Regions from separate parts of the Bacillus sp. JJ722 genome, predicted to be linked through region 2. Evidence: a T-box and tRNA genes for the amino acid it is inferred to sense, from the RefSeq annotation. Region 2 holds a T-box; the other holds one or more tRNA genes.
The links. A T-box is a leader RNA that pairs with one kind of tRNA and senses whether it is charged. The one in region 2 lies ahead of V7014_RS19540 (valine--tRNA ligase), so its partner is inferred to be a tRNA-Val.
Positions count from the first base shown of each region.

Region 1 (14,336 bases), on a different contig from region 2:
AAGAGTTAATTGGATAAGGCTGATGTTAGAAGAGATTGTTTCAGGAGAAACAATCTCTTTTTTGTAATCCTTTTATCCCGTTCAGACTGGTGCTAAGACTCTCACTTCAACACGAAAGTAAAAGCGAAGAAGTTTAAGTGGGAGATTGAGCGAGTAAGAATCCGATTGGTTTAACTAATAATCGGTGGGGGATGGACGAAAACCCTCACCGATTAAAATTTCACTTTATTTCATTAGCTTTTGCTACTTTTAAAATGATAGCTTAGAAAGCTTCTATTAAATTATATCCTAAAAGTTTCATATTTTTATAGGACAATCCATAAGATTATGTAGATGGAATATTAATAAGGGGGTTCAATAATGAAACGAAGAAGTACCTACTTAATGACGGTGTTAGTATTGATCATGTCTTTTTTGTTGGTTGCTTGTAGCGGAGATAAAGAAAAGGCTGATGGAGACAAAGAAAATAAAGATGCTAAAGAAGAGAAAAAACAGTTTCTGAATCTAGTAACAGGAGGAACAGGTGGCACGTACTATCCATTGGGTGGATCGTTTGCTGAAATCATTTCAGCTAATACGAATGCTGAAACAACAGCCCAATCATCAGGAGCATCTGCAGAAAACATGGAGGCAATTAAAGCTGGTGATGCTGACCTTGCATTTACACAAACTGATATTGCTTCATACGCAACAGAAGGTAAGTTGATGTTTAAAGATGAACCGATTTCCAATATTAAAGCCATCGCATCACTATATCCAGAAACAGTACAAATCGTTACCACAGCCAAATCAGGAATTAAATCGATTGCAGATTTAAAAGGCAAATCTGTTTCAGTCGGAGCACCAGGATCTGGAACATACGCAAATGCTGAACAAATTCTCGAAGTGCACGGATTAACAATGAAAGATATTAAAGCACAAAACCTATCATTCGATGAATCGACAGGTGGCATTCAAGATGGAACAATTGATGCAGCCTTTATTACGGCTGGTACACCTACTGGTGCCGTAGAAAGCTTAGCAGCTACATCAGATGTAGTCATCGTTCCATTAGCGGAGGATAAAATAAAAGTGTTAATAGAGAAATATCCTTATTATGCAGAAGATGTTGTTCCTGCTAAAACGTATAAAATTAAAGAAGATGTAAAAACAGTTGCTGTTCAAGCAATGCTTGTTGCGCATGCTGATTTAGATGAGAAGTTAGTTTATGATATTACAAAATCAATCTATGAGAATCTAGATCAAGTAACACATGCGAAAGGAAAATTAATAAAAGTAGAAAATGCCTTAAATGGTGTTGGTATTGATGTTCACCCTGGTGCACAAAAATATTTTGATGAAAAAGGCGTAAAAGCTCAATAACCAGCATATGATATATTAGCTGACTCTAAAGATAGGCATGAACCCATTGGGATATGACCAAACTTTAAGTCAGCTTTCTTTGTAGAAAAGGACGAAACTTATGGTGAAAAAAATCCTCGTAATTGCTATTCTCCTTCTGATTATTATTGGTTTTATACCGTTTTTACCTGCAATTGTTGTTTATAAGGAACATACCGATGACGTGCTCGCTTATGCACTTCTTAAAGAAAACCAAACGTTCAAAATCCAATACTTACATTCTATTCATCTATCTCCTGTCGTAGAGATATATGAAAGAACAGCGAATAATGAAATTAGGCAAATCGAATTGATGTATGAAGATTTTGCTGTGGGAATGCCTTCACAAGCAGAAGAGCAGGAAAAATTTATTGAAGAGGATGGGAAGTATTTTATTAGAAATATGAATCGAGAATTTCCAACTATTACTTTACGAGTTGGACGAGTAGTAGCAAATCATTCATTCATAATCGGAGACAAAACTATTGCCATGTCTAAATTTACAGAGCCAGGAAGTGTAATAAGAATTGAAGTGAAGAAGATATCACTTTTGGAGAGTTGGAAAGGGGTGAGGATGTTTGACTGATACAATGTTAACGCAAGAGCAACAACAAGAATTGATTGAGAAATATGATCCTGAGGCTGCTATGAGAAGGTTAAAAGGGACAATGGGCTGGGTGACCTTCTTTGGTTTACTTGCTTTTTCTCTATTTCAATTATACACAGCTATAGATAAACCACTTATGGCACAATTGCAGCGCTCCATCCATTTAGGGTTTGCATTAGCGCTCGTTTTTCTCTTATTTCCAGCTCGTAAAAAGAATTTATACAAAGGTACAATCGCTTGGTATGACTATATTCTTTCTTTATTAGGTATTGTAGTAGGGACGTATTGGCCGATTATGATGGAAGAATTGGTGATGCGACCTGGCACAGTTACTCAGCTCGATTATTATGTCGGCATTATAGCGATTTTACTAGTGTTAGAGGCAACCCGTCGTACAGTTGGACTACCTATCACAGTAATAGCGTCTTTGTTTATTGTTTACGCTTTATATGGGCCCTATATGCCTGACTTTATCGCACATCGTGGATTATCGTTAGAACGCTTTGTGCAAACGATGTTCTTTACGACTGAAGGAATATTAGGTACTCCACTCGGTGTATCATCCACTTTTATTTTTCTGTTCCTACTATTCGGTGCTTTTCTAGTAAAAACAGGTGTCGGAGATTATTTCAATGACTTAGCTGCTGTCATTGCTGGAAAACGAATTGGTGGTCCTGCCAAGGTTGCGATTTTCTCTAGTGCATTGCAAGGTACAATCAGCGGAAGCTCAGTAGCAAATGTAGTAACATCTGGTGCGTTTACAATTCCAATGATGAAACGACTAGGATATGACAGGAATTTCGCTGGAGCAGTTGAGGCAGCTTCTTCTACAGGTGGTCAGTTAATGCCACCAATCATGGGCGCTGCAGCTTTCTTAATGGTAGAGTTCATTGGTAATGGCATTACTTATTGGGATATTGCAAAAGCAGCTGCAATTCCTGCAGTATTGTACTTCGCAGGAATCTGGATTATGACTCATTTTGAAGCTAAGCGTCTGGGCTTACAAGGATTAAGAGAAGAAGATATTCCAACGAAAAAAGAAGTTCTATCTAAGATTTATTTATTATTTCCTATCGTTGCAATCATTGTATTGTTGATGAGCAACATGTCGGTTATGCGTGCCGCATTAATATCCATTGTGATAACCATTGTAGTGAGTTGTGTTCGCAAAGAAACAAGGATGGGAATAAGAGACATAATTGATGCGTTAGTCGATGGTGCTCGTACTGCTTTAGCGGTAGCGGTAGCGACTGCTGCAGCAGGGATTATTGTTGGAGTTGTTACGAAAACAGGTTTAGGTTTGAAGATGGCAAATAGTCTTGTCTCCATTGCGGATGCACTTGTATCTAATGGAGATATGAAACTGTTGTTAACGCTGTTCTTCACGATGGTAGCAAGTTTAATTTTAGGTATGGGGTCACCGACAACGGCAAACTATGTTATTACATCTACAATTGCTGCACCAGCTTTAATACTAATGAATGTACCTGATTTATCTGCTCACCTTTTCGTTTTCTACTTTGGCATTATTGCAGACATTACTCCGCCTGTTGCGCTTGCCGCCTTTGCCGCTGCCGGGGTATCAGGAGGAGAACCGATTCGAACGGGTGTCATTTCTTCAAAATTGGCCATTGCGGCGTTTATAATCCCATATGTTTTTGTTCTATCTCCAGAATTGCTAATGATCGATACAACCATTCCATCTACATTGTGGGTTGTATTCACAGCTTTTTGCGGTATGATTGCTATCGGAGCAGGCATGGTCGGTTTTTGGTTCAGAAAAGTACTATGGTATGAAAGAATTCTCGCCGTTATATCAGGTTTACTGTTAATTTATCCAGAAGGTATATCGGATATAGTTGGTTTGATCATGTTTGGCGTTTTAATCCTATTGCAGATTGTGAGAAAAGGCGACCGAGTATCAGGAGCTTTGATGAAAGGGTAATGATGATTTATACCATTCGAGAAAATTATTCTTGGGTGGTTTTTTGTTTGTGGGTTTAGGAGGGGAGAGTGAAAAATGTTAGCAGTGGATCAGAAATATGAGCAGAGAATTAGATATATGAGCAGAGAATCAGATATATGAGCGAAAGATGAAAAAGCAGTAGCGAAACGCTACTGCGAAGTAAATCCATTCTTAATCATTGAGTCTAGCTGATCGCCTAGCTGGAAAGACGGGCTTTGCGGTTCGGTGACTCATATAACTATGCAAGGCCATACCGACCATAACAAGTGCCATGCCAATCCATGAAGTTATGGAAGGAATTGGGCTTGCGAGAAAGATAATTTCACCAGCAACGGCAAATAATACTTCTAAAGACTGTGTCGCTTCCACAGCTCCTAGCTTTTCCATGTCATTCTTTACTAAATTTGTAGCAGCAAAGAATAATACTGTTGCTGCCACTCCAGAAAAAAGGGCAACTAATCCAGATTGAACAACTTGGCTGGAACTAGGTGCTCCAACAGTAAACATACCGATAACGGATAGAACAATCCATAAAGGTAGACTTGCAATGGTCATACCAAGGGTGCGTTGATAGGCATCTAATCGATCACCGCAAACGTTCATCATTTTCCTGTTTCCAAGCGGATAAGCAAATGACGCAACGATCATGGAAACACTGCAGAGAATAATGGCTTGAACTGACATTGTAGAAGCATGCTCAAATTGCATGACGATGACCCCAAAGAGAATGAGTGAGGAAAATCCTAATCCTCTCCAAGGAATTGAACCTCTTTTTACAATGGTTTCACCGTTAATAAACTGCACTTTCTCCATAAAAAGTGGTGCAAGCAGTGAACCAGAAATAATGGTAATTTGCCATGTTCCAGCTATTAGCCACCCAGGTGCAAATGACGAGGCATAGGTTAATGGAGCGTAAAATAATCCAAAGCCAACAAAACTCCAAATCAGCCATGGGATGGGTGCCTTCTTCATTTCAATGAACAAAGTATGTAGATTTTTTCTAGCTCCTACAATAATAAGTAGAAAGATGACCATAAAGTAATAGCGTAGTGAAGCACTCCAAAGCCAACTTCCTCCATCTAATTCCATCGCTCGATTAATAATAAATGTGAAGGCAAAGAAGAAGGCCGAGCATGCTCCAAGTATAATTGGTCGCAAATTGATCACCTCTAGGAAAATATAATGGTATGAAGTTCTATTTATGTCTTTCAGAATAAATGAGATATTGATAAAATACTTTCTATATACAAAAAAGTCGAGGTTGTTAATCATGAAAGAGTACGCTGTTCAAGCTAGTCATGTCACGAAGAAGTTTGATAATGTTCCTATTTTACATGATTTAAGTTTTGAAATCCATCAAAATACAAAGCTGGCTATTCTTGGCCATAACGGATCGGGAAAAAGTAGCCTTTTAAAACTGATCGCTAATATATATGTGCCATCATCAGGAGAAATCAATACATATGGTAAGAAAATCGGCTATGTTCCTGAGCATTTCCCGGATAATATTCGCTTTAAATTACGTGAATTTTTGTTACATATGGGGACAATTGGTGGAGCAGAGGAACAAGTTGTTCAGAAAAAAATCGATTATTACATAGAGCTATTTCAGCTACAACCATATAAGGACGCTCTTCTAAAGCATTGTTCCAAAGGAACGAAGCAAAAAGCGGGACTTATTCAAGCTATTCTTACGGATTGCGATATTCTCTTATTGGATGAGCCATTAACGGGTCTTGATGATGAGTCGAAGAAAATCTTTCTTGATATGATTCAACAGATTGATCGCGATTTTGCGTTGATTTTTACCGCGCATGAACAGGAAACTGTTGATTTATTAGCAGAGGAAGTGCTTGTCTTAGAAAATGGCAAAATAATAAGACATGAGGCTATAACTGAAAGAACAAAAATGAAAAGTATTACAGTTAGAATCTCGAAGCAATTAGATCGAGAAGAATTAAAAATGTATGGAAAAATAAATAGTGAGACAGAAAATACGGTAGAAATGATTGTAGCGGCAAGAGAGAGTGATTCTTGCTTACTTTATTTACTAGAAAATGATTGTTCAATAATTGAAGTGAAAGAGAAGATATAAGATGAAATCATTCGTTATGTATCAATTGAAAAATTATATTCGTTCGCTTGTTTTTATCCCGCCAGTGGTGCTATATATTTGCTGGATTGGCATTTTATATGCCTATAGTACGGCGGATGTCTTAAATAGCTATGCAAATTCAGCTGTTGTATTGTATGTCATTTTAACATGGATATCAATGAATATATTTCGCTTAGAAGAAGAAGCAGAGAAACATATATTGCTTGTTCATTTAAAGCAAAAAGATCACTTCCTATTTGGAAAATGGATTGCTTGTATTGTAATGATGCTTCCTTTAGTACTCATCGCTCATTTCTATCCGCTTGTTACTAACAGTTTTCATACAGAAATTACGCCAATCTATCATTTTTTATCCATCTATTGTCACGTAGGATTAGGACTTCTTGGCATTATCACTGGAAGCTTCTTTGGCGGAACAAATATAACAAGAACAAAGTATGTTTGGCTGTTGAGTGCGCTAACAGTTACGGCATCATTAGCACATTCACAAATTTCCGAATTGCTTCCAACAGGCTTCTCTTGGTTGTTATTGATTCTACCACCTTTGCGCTTCTTTTATGAACCTTTAAAATTTGGTGGTACTACTGGATTACCAGCAGGTTTTCTCGCATCATTCAGCATGGCGATGTTTTACATATTAATCGCTGGTGTTGTTGTGATCAAGATGTTTATGAGAAAGGAAAAAGTATAAGTGCATTAACTTTGTATTTTGTTGGCTATTTTCGTATACTACAAATAACTTAATAGAAATTTATGAATAGCAGTCAGTGCTTTGAAGGGTACTGGCTGCTTTTTGTTTTTTAGGGGTGAAATAATGAAGAAAAGTACGTTGTTTTTTATGGGGATGGTGCTTGTTGCATTTAATTTACGTCCTGCATTAACAGGGGTAGGCCCGATTACAAGTTTCATTCAAGATGATTTAGGTATTTCAGCAAGTCTTATTGGCTTCTTGACGATGCTTCCATTAATCGCTTTTGGCTTTATGTCATTAGGTGCACCAGCATTAGGAGCAAAAATGGGAAACAGTAAAGCGATTCTTATTGCACTTATTATATTAATTATCGGCATTAGTTTACGTTCAGTTGGTGGTATTGGATTGTTGCTGCTTGGAACCATATTGATTGGTGTCGGTATTGCAACAGGAAATGTATTAGTTCCTAGTTTTGTTAAAGAGAGCTTTCCGAAAAAAGCATCCTTATTTGTCGGTATCTACTCAGCGGTTCTTTCATTTGGAGCTGCAATTGGTTCGGGTATTACGGCGCCGCTTGCTACATCAACTAATTGGCGTATCGCCTTAGCATTCAGCGGAATCTTAGTCCTATTTGCATTGATTATATGGATTCCTGTTACGATTAAAAATCGTCAAAATCAAATCCATGACCGTGGAAAGCGTCCGTTCTTTCCTTTGAGACAATCGTTAGCGTGGTTTGTGACAATCTTTATGGGTGTTCAATCATTATTATTTTATAGCTTAGTAAACTGGATGCCTACAATGTTAGAAGATCGAGGAGTCTCCGTTGAAATGGCAGGAACAATTGTAATGGTTATGCAATTAGCAAGCTTGCCAGCGATCTTAGTCATACCATATTTAGCAGAGAAATATGAAAATCAGAGAGTACTTGGTGTTTCAATCGGAATTGTATACTTCATTGGTCTAGTAGGTGTATTCTATTTACCAGCGTCACTAACATGGTTATTCATAAGTTCCATTGTTATAGGTGTAGCACAAGGAGCGAGTATCTGTTTAGCATTACTATTTGTTAACTTACGTGCCAAAACACCAAGTCAAGTTATGGTTCTATCAGGCATGGCACAATCATTTGGATACTTCATTGCCGCAATCGGACCATTTTCATTTGGTGTACTGCATGATGTAACGCATTCATGGACACCAGTTATAATTTGTTTATTAGTATTCACAATCGTCTTATCGCTTGCAGGTTGGAGAGCGGGGCGCAGAGAATATGTAGTAGAGTATGGATGAAGTAGTAGTGGTATTTATGAAATATATTGACAATTTTTCACTAAGATTTTATAGTTAAGTAGTATATTGCTAGCTTTCCACTATTTTTTAGTGCAAAGCTAGCGTTTGAGATCCGATAGTTCAGTGGGAGAATACATCCTTGACAGGGATGGGGTCGGGGGTTCGAATCCCTCTCGGGTCATCAATTTTCAGGAGCCAGAAACCTTTATGTATCAAGGGTTTCTGGCTTTTTGTTTAGAGAAGGCAATTTTGGATGCCCCCTCTTTTGGTAGAATGTTACATCTGCGTTTTTTTTCTGCTCATTTCAAGATAAAAAACGGACAGAAAAAAATTATTTCTGTCTTTTTTAATCTTATTAGGAACTAAAAGTTTTTCTACTAAAACCCGATTTGAATGCAAAATTCACTAGTTTAATTTATTTAGTATCTTTATACCAACTTCTGTAATCTCTGTTCCCTGTTTTCTAATTCCGACTTTAATGCAGTTAGCTTTATTTAATATTGATAATCGATGGCGCAATTTGGAATCTGACAAAAAATATGGGAGCATATCTTGTATCACACCTCTTCCCACGTTCCTTCCTCTCTTTTTACAATTCCATAGTATTTGTAATATCGACTTATAATCTTCAATAAAACTTCCCGTCTTTAAGAAGAGGAGTGTCTCATCAATCTCTGATAATGAATTATTAGAGATGCTAACAGTCTCTTGTGATTGTAAAATCTGATCTGGTAGGTGATTTTTAGTGACTACATTCCCTTCAACAATGACCATTATATAATGGAAAAAATTCTCAAGTTCTCGTATATTACCTGGCCAATTATAATTCATTAAAAGTTTTTTTACATTTGATTCAAACAGTAAATTTTTCTTGTTGACCTTTAAATAGAAATCTATCAATATAAATAAATCATGTTTTCTTTCTCTGAGCGATGGAATATGTAACGGTAAAACATTTAGACGATAGTATAAATCTTCACGAAATACACCTTCTTGAATCATTTGATGTAAGTTTTGATTGGTAGCTGCAATAACTCGTACATTTATTGGTATAATTTTATTGCCACCTACACGCATAACTTGACGTTCTTGAAGAACGCGTAGAAGGGATGCTTGAAGACTTAGAGAAGCATCCCCAATTTCATCCATGAAAATAGTTCCATTATGGGCTAATTCAAATAAGCCCATTTTTCCTTCTTTTTTAGCACTTGTAAATGCCCCACCCTCATATCCAAATAATGCACTTTCTATTAGCGTTTCGCTTAGTCCTGCAAAATTAACGGCCACAAATGGACCATCTTTTCTTTCAGAACTATTATGTATAGCTTGAGCAAAAACTTCTTTTCCAGTACCATTCTCTCCAGTAATTAACACTGTATAATCACTTTTTGCCAATTGAACTGCTTTTTGTTTTGCAGATAAAATCAAAGAACTTTCCCCAATAATATTGTCAAATGAATATTTTGTGGTTAAACCTAACTCTGTACTTTTTCGTCTAATTTCTTGCTCCATTCTTTGAACCCTTGTAACATCTTGAAATGTGATGACAAGACCTACTAGTTGTTTGTTCAAGATTAAGGGAACTTTCGATACTAACAATGAGCGATTGTTTATTTGAAATAAGTTATCAATTTGTTCTTTTTGTTCTGAAAATGTCTCATTAATCTGAAAATCAGGTAGAATTTCTCTGTAATGCTTTCCCAAAAAATTTATAGAAGGGAGTTGAAGAATTTGATGTGCATCTTCATTTATCAATGTAATAATTCCTTTTTCATCTAGCCCTATAATCCCTTCATGTACTGTATTTAAAATCGATTCTAATTTTTTTGTTAATTGTTTTTCATTTTGAATTGCTAATGATAAATTCCTTCCCATTTTCACAAAATCTCTAAAGAATTCTGCCGTATAGAAATGCGCCTTTTCTAAAGAAAGGTTTAATAGACGAGCAATATCAAGCATAGTTGTTAAATCAATTGGTCGGTTTTCTAAATTGATAGTGCTTTTGATATGTTTCGGCACAAATTCAGTTAGTCCAAATGTAATAGCTAAGTCTAGATTCTTTGTCTGTTCGACGCTTGTAAGACCGGGAATATATGGAATTAACGTTAAATTTCCAAATCCAAAGGCGTGTAGAACATCAATAGAGTCTCTAGCCACTTTCATTGAGTTAGTAACTAATAAAATTTTTGTTTTAGCAGGCAAATCCAAAAGCTGTTCTAACTTTGCAATTCGAATAGAACGTCGAGCAACCATAAGAGGAATATTTAAATTCAATTCTCTAACAGCTTCTTCTAGCACTGGGCTAGACAGTAAAATTAAATCAGCTTTATGGATAACCTTTTCATTTAATGGCAACGTTTCATAACATGTATCAATGTCAATTTTTGAACCAAAAAACATTTGAAGATTTTCTTCAAATGTTTTGCATACTGTTTTAGTGCTAGTTACAAGAAGTATAGTAGGTTTTTTCATCTTCTTCTCCTTACCACACGATTACATTTATCTCTTATTTTAGCAGATTATTAAACACCTTAGCTTGTCGTAACAGAAATGGACGTTCTGTATCGGAACTGGGTTGCTACTAGTTCCCTTAAAATGGTCCATAATTAATAAGAACTGCAATGCCCACAAAAATAGAGCCAATTGTTGCCCATATAAGAACTAATGGCCAAACAAATTTAGCCCATTTAATCCAAGGTATCCCTCCTATAGCTAATACTGCCATGAGTATGCCTGAAGCCGGTGTAATAATGTTTGTAATCCCCTCTCCAAGCTTAAATGCCAGTACTCCTGTTTGTCTTGTAAGCTCCAAGGTATCCACTAAGGAAACCATGAACGGCATCACAATAACAGCTTGTCCACTTCCGGATGTAACAACTAAATTAAAAAGCAGGTTAAATAAATACATAGCCTGCGCCCCGAGTATTGCTGGTAGACCCTCTAAGGGAGATAAAGCGTAAGTGACAATTGTATCCATAATATTACCATTTTCAAGAACGAGAACAATCGCTTTAGCCATACCGATTATCAATGCCCCATAAACAAGGCCTCTGGCCCCATCTAAAAACACTGAAACAAATTTATTTGGAGTAATCTTTGCAATAATCGCAACTGTAATTGCCATCATCATGAAAATTGCTGATAGCTGGTTAATAGACCACTCCAAATTATATACACCAAAAAGGAAAATACCGATATATACAAATAAAGTTAACATACAGAGTTTGTGAAGAGTAGTAAACCCACCAATATCTTCTTTTTCTTTCTCGCTTGACTCTCCAGCGAAAGGGACTATTCCCATTTTACTTTTTGAAGGATCATTACTAATTCTTTTAACATAAAGACATACGTATATGACAGTAACTATAAGCAGCACGATAAATGCTGCACCCCTTAGAGCTGCACCAGAAAACAATGGAAGTCCCGCTATATTCTGAGCTGTACCCGTTATAATTGGATCAAACGTACCTGTAGCAACCCCAACATACTGCCCCAAATAAATCATTGCCACTCCTGTTATTGCATCGAGTTTTAAGGCTTTAGCAAGAATAATCCCGATTGGAATAAAGGCAATTACCGCGTTACCGCTTATTCCTACCATATCAAGAACTCCAAACAGCACGATAATGGATGTAATCAATAAATATTTTTTCTCTTTTGTTCTTTCAATTAAAACATTGATTCCAGAATTAACTGCACCTGTATATTCAAATACAGCTACAGTTCCCCCAATGATAAGAACCATAAATATTAAATTTGCGCTATCAATTAATCCATTCTGTATGGCTAAAAATATATCCATGATCGAAGCTGGTTCTCCATTTGTAGCAGTATAACTTCCTGGAATTACTTGAGTAATACCATTATCTGTTGTTTCTCTGTCAAAAGATCCTGCCGGAATAATATAGGTACAAAGCGCCGCTAACAACAATAAACTAAATAGAATAACAAAGGCATCGGGCATAGCAAAACGTTTTTTCCAAGACTTTTTGTTTGATTCGTTGTCCTCTTTCTTTATAGGTTTAGGAACCGGTTTTTGAGCCGTAGGTTGCATAAGTATAATTCCCCCTTATTTTATTATATCAATTTAATGTTAACACTTGAAATTCTATCCTCCTCTTCTTGTATTTCCCTTCGAAACTAAGATTTGCAGTATGAATACTTACAGTTAATAATGCAAAAAGCATGCCAATTCTATGAGAAAAGGAATAACTTCTATAATGCAGCTTATATTAAATGAATGGTCCGTTTATAGGTTGTTTTATAGGTATAAATAACTTAAAAAATAACCTATAAAAAATACTTTGAAACAAAGGGAATTGATTTAATAAAGAAAAAAAGTGGCGTAATTCTTGCATATACATAATTTGAAAAGAAAAAAGGCACAGAAGTGTTTTAGAGGAGGAATTATTGTGAGTAAGTTACTAATCGAAAAAGGCATTTCTAGCTATCTCGAAGTTCATAAACAAGATATGTTGGATGATTTGATTGAATTTGTAAAAAAAGAATCACCTTCAAACAATAAAGAATTAGTTGATGAGTGTGGAATATATTTAAGCCAGCTCTTTCAAAAGAGATTGGACGTTGGATACGAATTAATAGAAGAAAAAAATGTGGGGAATCACCTGAAATTTACAATCGGAGAAGGTAAATCACAAATTTTGGTTATTGGGCATTTTGATACAGTTTGGAAAGAAGGTAGACTTAGTCTTAGAAAGGAAGGAAATATACTGTATGGCCCTGGAATTTTAGATATGAAAGGTGGTATTATCCAATCTTTATGGGCAATTAAAGCCATTCAAGAACTAAATCTTCCATTAAATAAAAAAATCGTTTTTCTATGTAATTCAGATGAAGAAATTGGTTCAGTTACTTCTAAGAAATACATTGAAGAAGAAGCACAAAAAAGTGATGTTGTATTAGTGGCTGAACCTGCTGTAGCTGGATCAGGAGCTTTAAAAACAGCTCGAAAAGGAACAGGATTTTTCGATATAAAAATATGGGGACGGGCTGCCCATGCTGGTAATAATCATGAAGAAGGCATTAACGCTATTGAAGAACTAGCTAGACAAGTGATAGTACTGCAAGAATTGACCAATTACGAAATAGGGACAACTGTCAATGTAGGAACGGTTACTGGAGGAAGTGGGAGAAACGTGGTCCCCGAATACGCAGAAGCTCAGGTGGACTTACGTGTCTCAACAAAAGAAGAGGCAAAACGAGTGACGAATATTATTTTAAATTTAAAACCAATTATAAAAGGAATCAAATTAGAAGTGACCGGCGGCTTGAATCGACCACCAATGGTGAAAACTGAGCAAACAAGAGAACTGTTTGAATGTGCTCAATCTATTGCATCCGAACTTGGCATAAAATTAGAAGAAGCCTCTGTTGGTGGAGGAAGTGATGGGAACTTTACAGCAGCTATGGGTGTACCAACTCTTGACGGTTTAGGTTCGTGTGGAAAAGGAATTCATGAAGAAAATGAACAGATTCAAATTGACGCACTCCCTGAACGAGCTTCTTTATTTGCTAATTTGTTATTGAGACTATAGCTAAATAAAGGCTTTAGCACTAGTTAAAACGCTGAGGTTCTCGCCAATATGGATGTGAAACGTTGATATAAAGGAATTGGAGATATAATTCTTGAGGCTACAGATGAGATTAATGCAAATGAATATAAATGAAATCATTGCTAACCGTGTCTGAAGTTACTTGGGCATGAAAAAGGGTACAGATCAGTAGCCTTTGCTCTGCTACTAATACACCTAGCTAGTATTATAAGGTTAGCCAATGTAATATTGGTTGACCTTTTTGTTTAGGTGCTAGAGAATTAATGGTAGCTGGGGTAGAACGTAAGCACACGTGCGATCGCATCCCGACAACTAAATCGTTCGTTCTTACTTTTACCATATATAAAGAGCTATAAAGCAGCACATACACTTAAAGGATTACATGAACCTCACGCATTTATCATAAAAAACCTCCACATATATGATGTAAGGAGATTATCTCATGAGTTATTTATACGTTGTAGATGGGACTATCTGACACTACTTTAAGAAACGTTAGGAGTTTTCCGAACCATTTTCGTATAAGTAGAATAACAGTAACGGAAAATGAAGACACCAATAGGCCAATTATAAAATGAGTTAAAAGCATGCCCTTTAACACCATGAACAAAAGAAGATTTAATCAAATGCTAGCATCGATAGGCTTGGTACTTATGGTTGTAGGCTGCTCAGATGAGAACAAACAGGTTGTACAACAATCAGAAACAGAA
Region 1 covers NZ_JBALMO010000140.1:14,669-29,004, forward strand. Annotated here, with positions in the region: gene V7014_RS16930 (phosphatidylglycerophosphatase A family protein) at 1-17, shown strand, start outside; gene V7014_RS16935 (TAXI family TRAP transporter solute-binding subunit) at 361-1,362, shown strand; gene V7014_RS16940 (DUF1850 domain-containing protein) at 1,463-1,966, shown strand; gene V7014_RS16945 (TRAP transporter permease) at 1,971-3,932, shown strand; gene V7014_RS16950 (DMT family transporter) at 4,125-5,111, opposite strand; gene V7014_RS16955 (ABC transporter ATP-binding protein) at 5,224-6,048, shown strand; gene V7014_RS16960 (hypothetical protein) at 6,050-6,760, shown strand; gene V7014_RS16965 (CynX/NimT family MFS transporter) at 6,884-8,053, shown strand; tRNA gene V7014_RS16970 (tRNA-Val) at 8,163-8,234, shown strand; gene V7014_RS16975 (sigma-54 interaction domain-containing protein) at 8,459-10,525, opposite strand; gene V7014_RS16980 (YfcC family protein) at 10,644-12,107, opposite strand; gene V7014_RS16985 (M20 family metallopeptidase) at 12,466-13,608, shown strand; gene V7014_RS27310 (hypothetical protein) at 14,253-14,336, shown strand, end outside.
Region 1: it encodes a tRNA-Val, which carries the amino acid that the T-box ahead of V7014_RS19540 (valine--tRNA ligase) is inferred to sense. The anticodon was not compared.

Region 2 (8,110 bases):
TGTACGTCTGTTTCGGCAAGAATGGATACAAAATATTTTCCACTTGGATTTCTTCTAACAGTAGCATTCAGAATACGACCTTCAACTTCATGACTTTTAGCCAAGCGAACAAGACCAAGTTTAGGTAATTTGATTTTATTCCCTACAATGGCTATATTTCCGTTCGTGTGCTTGGTTGTGTAAGACTGTACGCTGTTATTTTTAGACTTGAATCGTGGTGCTTTATTTTGTTTTTTGAAGAATCGAGTATACGAGTCAGCCAGGTTTTTAAGTGACGATTGAATAGCAATACTGTCAACTACTTGTAACCAAACCAACTCTTTCTTCAGTTGTGTTAGTTGGGAGGAACAAGTGTTGTAAGTTAATCCTTTGCCTGTGTCTTTGTACATATCCATCCATTGTTCCAAAAAGTAATTGAATACAAAACGTGAACAACCGATTGTTTTCGCAATTAGGATGTCTTGTTTTTTGTTTGGATAGATCCGAAACTTATATGCTTTGTTGACTAGCATTGACTTTCACCTCACTTCAAGCCTTGATCTTCAATCCATCTCCCACCTATTGTTGGGCTACGCCCTTCACACGATTGAGGAAGGAGTCTTCTGTCGGAAATCGATAAAATGGATAAAAAAAGCATTCAATTTAACTGTTCTCACAGACAATTGAATGCTTTTTCGAATGGAATTTAGTTTAATTAAATATTTTGTAACTCTTGAATACGACGGATTACCGCATCACGTTTTTCACTATAATCTTTTTCTTTTGCACGTTCTTCTTCAATTACCTTCTCAGGTGCTTTTTTAACAAAGCCTTCATTGCTTAGTTTCTTCTGAACGCGGTCAACTTCTTTAGTTAACTTATCAAGCTCTTTCTCAAGACGCTTCACTTCTTCTTCTACATTAATTAATCCAAGAAGTGGAAGAATTACTTCTACACCTGTTTCAACAGCTGTCACTGCTTGACTTGGCTCTTCCACGTCTGTACCAATTGTTAATACTTCAGGGTTACAGAAGCGTTCGATATATCCGCTGTTATCTTTTAAGCTTTGAGCAATTGTTTCGTCTTTCGCTTTTAAGATTAAGTTGATTTTCTTGCTTAGTGGTGTATTTACTTCCGCACGGATATTACGTACAGAACGAATAATTTCCACTAATAGCTTCATATCTTCAGCTGCTTCGTTATCAGTTAGATCTTCGTTCACTGTTGGCCATGCAGCAGTAACAATTGTTTCCCCTTTATGAGGTAAGTTTTGCCAGATTTCTTCCGTAATGAATGGCATGAATGGATGTAATAATCTCATTGTGTTATCTAATACGTAAGCAAGAATAGAACGAGTTGTTTTCTTCGCTTCTTCATCTTCACCGTATAATGGAAGTTTTGCCATTTCAATATACCAGTCACAGAAATCATCCCAGATGAAGTTGTAAAGTACACGACCTACTTCACCAAACTCATATTTATCCGCTAAACGTGTAACAGTTTCAATTGTTTCATTCAAGCGCGTAAGGATCCATTTATCTGCAACTGATTTTTTACCAGTTAAGTCGATTTCTTCATATGTCATGCCATCCATGTTCATTAACGCGAAACGAGAAGCATTCCAAATCTTATTCGCGAAGTTCCAGATTGACTCTACCTTCTCAATGGAGAATCGTAAATCTTGACCTGGTGAGCTTCCTGTTGATAAGAAGTAACGTAATGAGTCACAGCCATACTTGTCGATAACATCCATTGGATCAACACCGTTACCTAGTGATTTACTCATTTTACGTCCTTCACTATCACGAACTAGACCGTGAATTAATACATCTTCGAATGGACGAGTTCCTGTGAATTCGATTCCTTGGAAAATCATACGTGATACCCAGAAGAAGATAATATCATATCCTGTTACTAGAGCAGCCGATGGATAGTAACGCTTAAAGTCAGCTTTTTCAGCATCAGGCCAGCCCATTGTAGAGAACGGCCATAGTGCTGAAGAGAACCAAGTATCAAGAACATCATTATCTTGTGTCCAATGCTCAGTGTCAGCAGGTGCTTCTGTTCCTACGTATACTTCGCCTGTTTCATTATGGTACCAAGCAGGAATTCGGTGTCCCCACCATAATTGACGAGAAATACACCAATCGCGAATGTTTTCCATCCAACGTAAATATGTTTTCTCGAAACGTTCAGGTACAAAGTTAACTTTCTCTTCTTCTTTTTGTTGAAGGGCAATTGCTTCATCAGCAAGTGGTTGCATTTTAACAAACCATTGTGTTGAAAGATATGGTTCAACTACTGCACCGCTACGCTCAGAGTGACCTACAGAGTGCATATGCTCTTCGATTTTAATAAGAACACCTTGTTCTTGTAAGTCTTTCACGATTTGCTTACGACATTCAAAGCGATCCATTCCTTCATATTTACCAGCTTTCGCATTCATAGTACCGTCTTCATTCATTACAAGAATGCGTTCTAAGTTATGACGGTTACCTACCTCAAAGTCGTTCGGGTCATGCGCTGGAGTCATTTTAACTACACCAGTACCGAATTCTTTATCTACATAGTCATCAGCAACGATTGGAATTTCACGACCTACGATTGGTAATATTACTTTTTTACCGACTAAGTGTTGGTAGCGCTCGTCTTCTGGGTGTACAGCAACACCAGAGTCTCCAAGCATTGTTTCAGGACGAGTAGTCGCAACTTCCACATATCCAGAACCATCTGCTAAAGGATACTTCATGTGATAGAAAGCACCTTGGACATCTTTGTAAATTACTTCGATATCAGAAAGCGCTGTTTTCGTAGAAGGATCCCAGTTGATGATATACTCACCGCGATAGATTAAACCTTTATTATATAAAGAAACGAATACTTGATTTACAGCTTTTGATAAACCTTCATCAAGTGTGAAACGCTCACGAGAATAGTCTAAGCCAAGACCCATTTTCGCCCATTGCTCACGGATATGACCAGCATATTCTTCTTTCCATTTCCATGTTTCTTCAACGAATTTCTCACGACCAAGGTCATAACGGCTTACACCTTCATTACGTAGCTTTTCCTCAACCTTTGCTTGAGTAGCAATACCCGCATGGTCCATACCTGGCAGCCAAAGAACATCGTATCCTTGCATTCTTTTCATACGAGTTAAAATATCTTGTAATGTTGTATCCCAAGCGTGACCTAAGTGAAGTTTACCTGTAACGTTTGGCGGTGGAATTACAATAGTATAAGGTTCTTTCTTCTCATCGCTTTCTGCCTCAAAAAAGCCACCTTTAACCCACCAGTCGTAACGACCTTTTTCAATCGTCTGTGGATCATACTTAGTCGGCATTGATGTTTGATTGTTATCCATTATGTTTTCCTCCTAGTCATTCATTTGAACATAAAAAAACTCTCTTCCTAAAAAAGGACGAAGAGAGTTGATTCGCGGTACCACCTTTATTCCAATTAACTATATGTACAATTAATTGGCGCTTAAGAATTATAACGGCTCTTCACCGGCTTTTACTACTACTATTTCATAAAAGCAGCTCCTGGGCTACTTCTGTTTGCTCTTACTTAAAAAACCTCTCAGCTACTGGTTTCTCTCTCTTAAAGCAGAATTCAAACATACTATTCCCATTCTTTGCTATTGCTATTATTTAATTACTACTATAGTACAGAAAAAGTTGTTCTTTCGTCAATAATTCTTGCCGTTTTTCTATATTTTATACAGTTATTTCGTTTCCGTTCTAATCTAATCACACATTTTAGACATTCCCATAGAATGATAAGAAAAGCGGAAACGTATCATGTTTCCTTCTCAGTCAGAGAGCTTCATTCTATACGGAGTTAAACAGGCTTAAGAGATCCCTGTTTAGCAGATGTAAGGTTAAATACCAAGCAAAGGGATAGCCCTTTGTAATGATATTTTATTGAGGAGAGAGTTGAATACCTATGAAAAGAAAATACGGCCCTTACAACATGCCTCCTTGGCTTCGAAATTTACGAAATCTATGTGGTCAATTTATTATCCCGATCTGTGTTTTCCAAGCAATTCGTACTTTTTTCTTCCCTACCACCTTTGATGTATTATTATTAGTTCTGTTAATATGTGCGGCTCTTAGTATACGCTATAATGTATTTTAAATGTTCGAATAGAAGATACCGCTTGCCTATATACGGTCAAGCGGTATGATACATATTGCTTCACCTTCAAAAGCAACGAAATTTCATCCTGTATATTTTAGATTCACAAAAATGAAAAATGCCTGAAAAGAATCCTTTCAGACACTTTATTGCTGTTCATTCTCAGCAGCTTGCTTTGCTGCTCTTTTTTGCCCTTCAATTTCCTCGATTTTCATAACTAAGTATTCAACGTTTTTCAACTGCCAGTAATTCTTTTGCAATTCTTTCACGTATTGCAATTCAGTCTTAGCATCGTTTTTCCGAGAATGATATGCTTCAATTGTTTCAATAAATTGAATAGGGTATGCCAGATAACTAGTAAATAGCATCATTTCATCATCCTGCAAAGGAAAATATTTATTATAGTGATACAGCCAATCTACGCATTCATCACATCGAATCGGAAATGTGTTACAGTACCTTACAAAAAAAGGTAGCAAATCAAAATGTTGTGGTAACGGCTTGGCATTTTCAAAATTAATAAAATAGCCAGCACCTCGATCATTCAGTAAGAAATGTTTAATACTGACTTTTCCATGAATCACAACCGTTCTGACTTTTTCATCATCCTTTGTTTTTTCATACCACTCTTCAAGTTTCCGAATAGAAAAAGAAAGAGCTTGAGACGCGTCATAATAGCAAGAACAAAACATTAATTCTAAAGGAGACATATACCAATTCTGCTCACATTGGCCGATATATTCTTCCAAAAATCGTTGCTGTTTCTTCCACATATCCAGTGTTTTCTGAAAATGATTTTCACGTTCTTCTTTTTCAATTGGAAGACCTTTCACAGTAAGAGCGTGTATTCGAGCTAGCTCACGAAACATTTGCTTATGTTTCTCGTTACGCTCTCCACTTTCATCATTCGCAAGCCACGGCATTAAATAATAAAGGCGATTGTTGTATAAAACTCCATAGCGACCGTCGCTGGTTGTATAAATAGGTACAACACGGTTGTATCCTCTTTGATACAACCGTTGTACATGCCTAATAAAATCCATACTATGTTTCGGAGCAATGCTTTTCAAAGCATACACTCCTTGATCTGTATATACTTTATGAATGCGCCCGAACGTTTCCGAATATTGGACTTGAAGCATATAATGCTTGCTTATTTCTTCAACCTCTCTTGAAATATATTCGCTTCTCTCCACCTGTATTCACTCACTTTCGCAGGCGTCATTTCCTATTTATGAATGGCCTTATGGGGGATATATAACACCTTCCCTCCCTGAACATCACTCTCATCATCTAAATTATTGTAGGCAATAATATCCTGCTTACTGACTTCATAACGACTCGCCAAATCCGATAAACTTTCACCACTTTGAACAATGCAAACTTTCAACCTTGTCTGTGTTTGCGTTTCTTTCTTCGCGAAGAAATCTGTTAAGCTAACTGATAACTTACCTGTTTCGGACTTTGGTCTTGCCACTTCCTGATCTTCCTCTTTATAAATGCGTCGCTTCTTTATATTTAGTTGAGTACTTTCTTCAACATCTATTTCTTCAATTTGTACTTCTTGCACAGGCGTTTGAACATCCCGCCCTTGTCTATTTAAAATTTCATGAATATCTGTATTTCCATCATCTAATTCCTCTTCTTCTGTGGGAACATAGTCTTCATTTCTCATGCTGCTTACTAGTTCCTCTTCCTCTAAGCCAATATTTAACGTTTGGTATGAACTTTCCTCAAAATCATTATGGATAGGCATATCTATATCTCCACTGACATTTGTTACCGGATCCCTTGGATAACTAGGAATTTCTGGAGGTGTAAAAATCGGCATCGGAATTGTAAAACTAGATTGAAAATGTAAAGGCAGGTTTTCAACTTGTAAGTGATGATTTCTTATTTTAGGATCTTGGTGCTGCGATGATTCTTCTTTCGGTACGGCATAGGCAGACGCCCCAAATGATTCTTGCGAATTTTCTGTTTCAAGTTGATTTTCTACTTCTTCATTTCGATTCATATGTGATGTAACAACTTGACTTTCAATATAACTTTCTTTTTGCAAAGATTCAGATTTCCTATCGCCATAAAGATTAGTGTAGAATGAATCATTTTCTGCAGAGCTCTCATCATGTGTTATTTGAGAATCTTCATCGTCTTTACGTCCAAACGGGATCGATAATGATTCCGTCTCTATCGGATTTGTTTGCGATTCTACTTCACTGTTTCTTTCAAGCGATACTAATGATTCGGTATCTATATAGCTTTCCATCTCTGTTTGCGATTCTTGTTCCTCATTTCTTTCTAACGATACTAATGATTCAGCATCCATATAGCTTTCCAATTGAATTTGTGATTCTGTTTCACTTTTGTCAAACTGTGCAAAAGATTCAGTATGAGTGTTGTTTTGCATCTTCATCATTGACTCTATTTCACTGTAACGCGCATGTGGTTCAATCAACGATTCATTGTCCACATAACTCTCCATCTGCATTGTTGACTCTATTTCACTATTACGTACATGTGATTCTTTCAACGATTCATTGCTCAAATAACTCTCCGTTTGCATCATTGATTCTATTTCACTATAGCGTCCATATGTGGTTAATGATTCAGCCTCTATATAGCTTTCTTCCTGTATTGATTCCTGATTATAGTTACTATCCTTTTGGAAAGTGTAAGATTCATCATATCTTTCAGGTCTATGAACATAATTACTCTCACTTTGAATGTAAGTAACAGATTCTTCAAGAGGGATCTCATAGTATACATCATCACGCTCCTCAGCAGGTGTAAATTCGTTAGATGTATATTGCACCTGTTCTCCATCATAAATGCCCGTTATTATTAATTCAGCCATTAGCTTAATACAACTATTTTCCGGCATATTATAATCAAAAGAAGAAATATCCACTTCTATAGCATTTCGATTTACAATTCGATTAGTTGGAATACTTATATCAACTGGAAATGCATGATGAAATAAATAAGTACCATCATCTTCTCGGCGCATTACATTTTGAATATATCTTTGATGCATTAATTGATTATAGTTACTTCCACTTTCCCACTCAAAGTTTTCATTTACCCCTTGATATTCCCCTGTCACTAATAGTGATCCTTCGATAACTACATATTGGTTCCTTTCTGAAATTGATACGTTCGGCTCTATGGAAAGGGAGAACAATTCACTAACTTCCTGCCCCTTTTGAAACCAAATAGATTCTTCTAAAGAAAATCGTAAACACGATTGATCCTGATTCGTCAAAACCGCTCCTCCTCTCAATCACTTAAAAAGACTGCGACTATCATTAGTAAACCTATGAGATGAAAGGATTTTTTAGTACAGAAAGTTAAGAAAAACAGTCTCTGATCTTTTGATTAAAAGCTTCAGTCAAAAAGGCACTTCATCTCTGAAAATGAAGTGCCTTTCATCGTATTATTGATTAGAATCAACCTACATCATCTGCAATATTACCACCAGAGAACTGACTGTTATAAAGATCAGCATAGAATCCACCTTTATTCAACAGCTCTTGATGATTACCTTGTTCAATGACTGTACCTTCTTTCATCACAAGAATTAAATCCGCATCTTTAATGGTAGAAAGTCGATGAGCAATAACAAAACTTGTTCTACCATTCATTAAGTTATTCATCGCTTTCTGGATGTGAATTTCCGTTCTTGTATCTACACTACTTGTTGCCTCATCTAATATTAGAATCGCTGGATTTGCTAAAATTGCGCGGGCAATCGTTAATAATTGTTTCTGACCTTGTGAAATATTCGTTGCGTCTTCATTTAAAATCGTGTCATATCCATCTGGCAAGGTACGAATAAAATGATCTGCATGAGCGGCTTTAGCTGCTTCATAAACTTCTTCGTCGGTAGCGTTCTCACGACCATAGGCAATATTGTCTTTTATACTACCGTTAAATAGCCAAGTTTCTTGTAGAACCATACCGAATAGTTGACGTAAATCGCTACGTGCCATTT
Region 2 covers NZ_JBALMO010000175.1:824-8,933, reverse strand. Annotated here, with positions in the region: partial or broken gene V7014_RS19545 (RNA-guided endonuclease TnpB family protein) at 1-512, opposite strand, end outside; gene V7014_RS19540 (valine--tRNA ligase) at 695-3,343, opposite strand; T-box leader at 3,394-3,626, opposite strand; gene ysxE (spore coat protein YsxE) at 4,266-5,315, opposite strand; gene V7014_RS19525 (LysM peptidoglycan-binding domain-containing protein) at 5,348-7,381, opposite strand; partial or broken gene V7014_RS19520 (ABC transporter ATP-binding protein) at 7,566-8,110, opposite strand, start outside.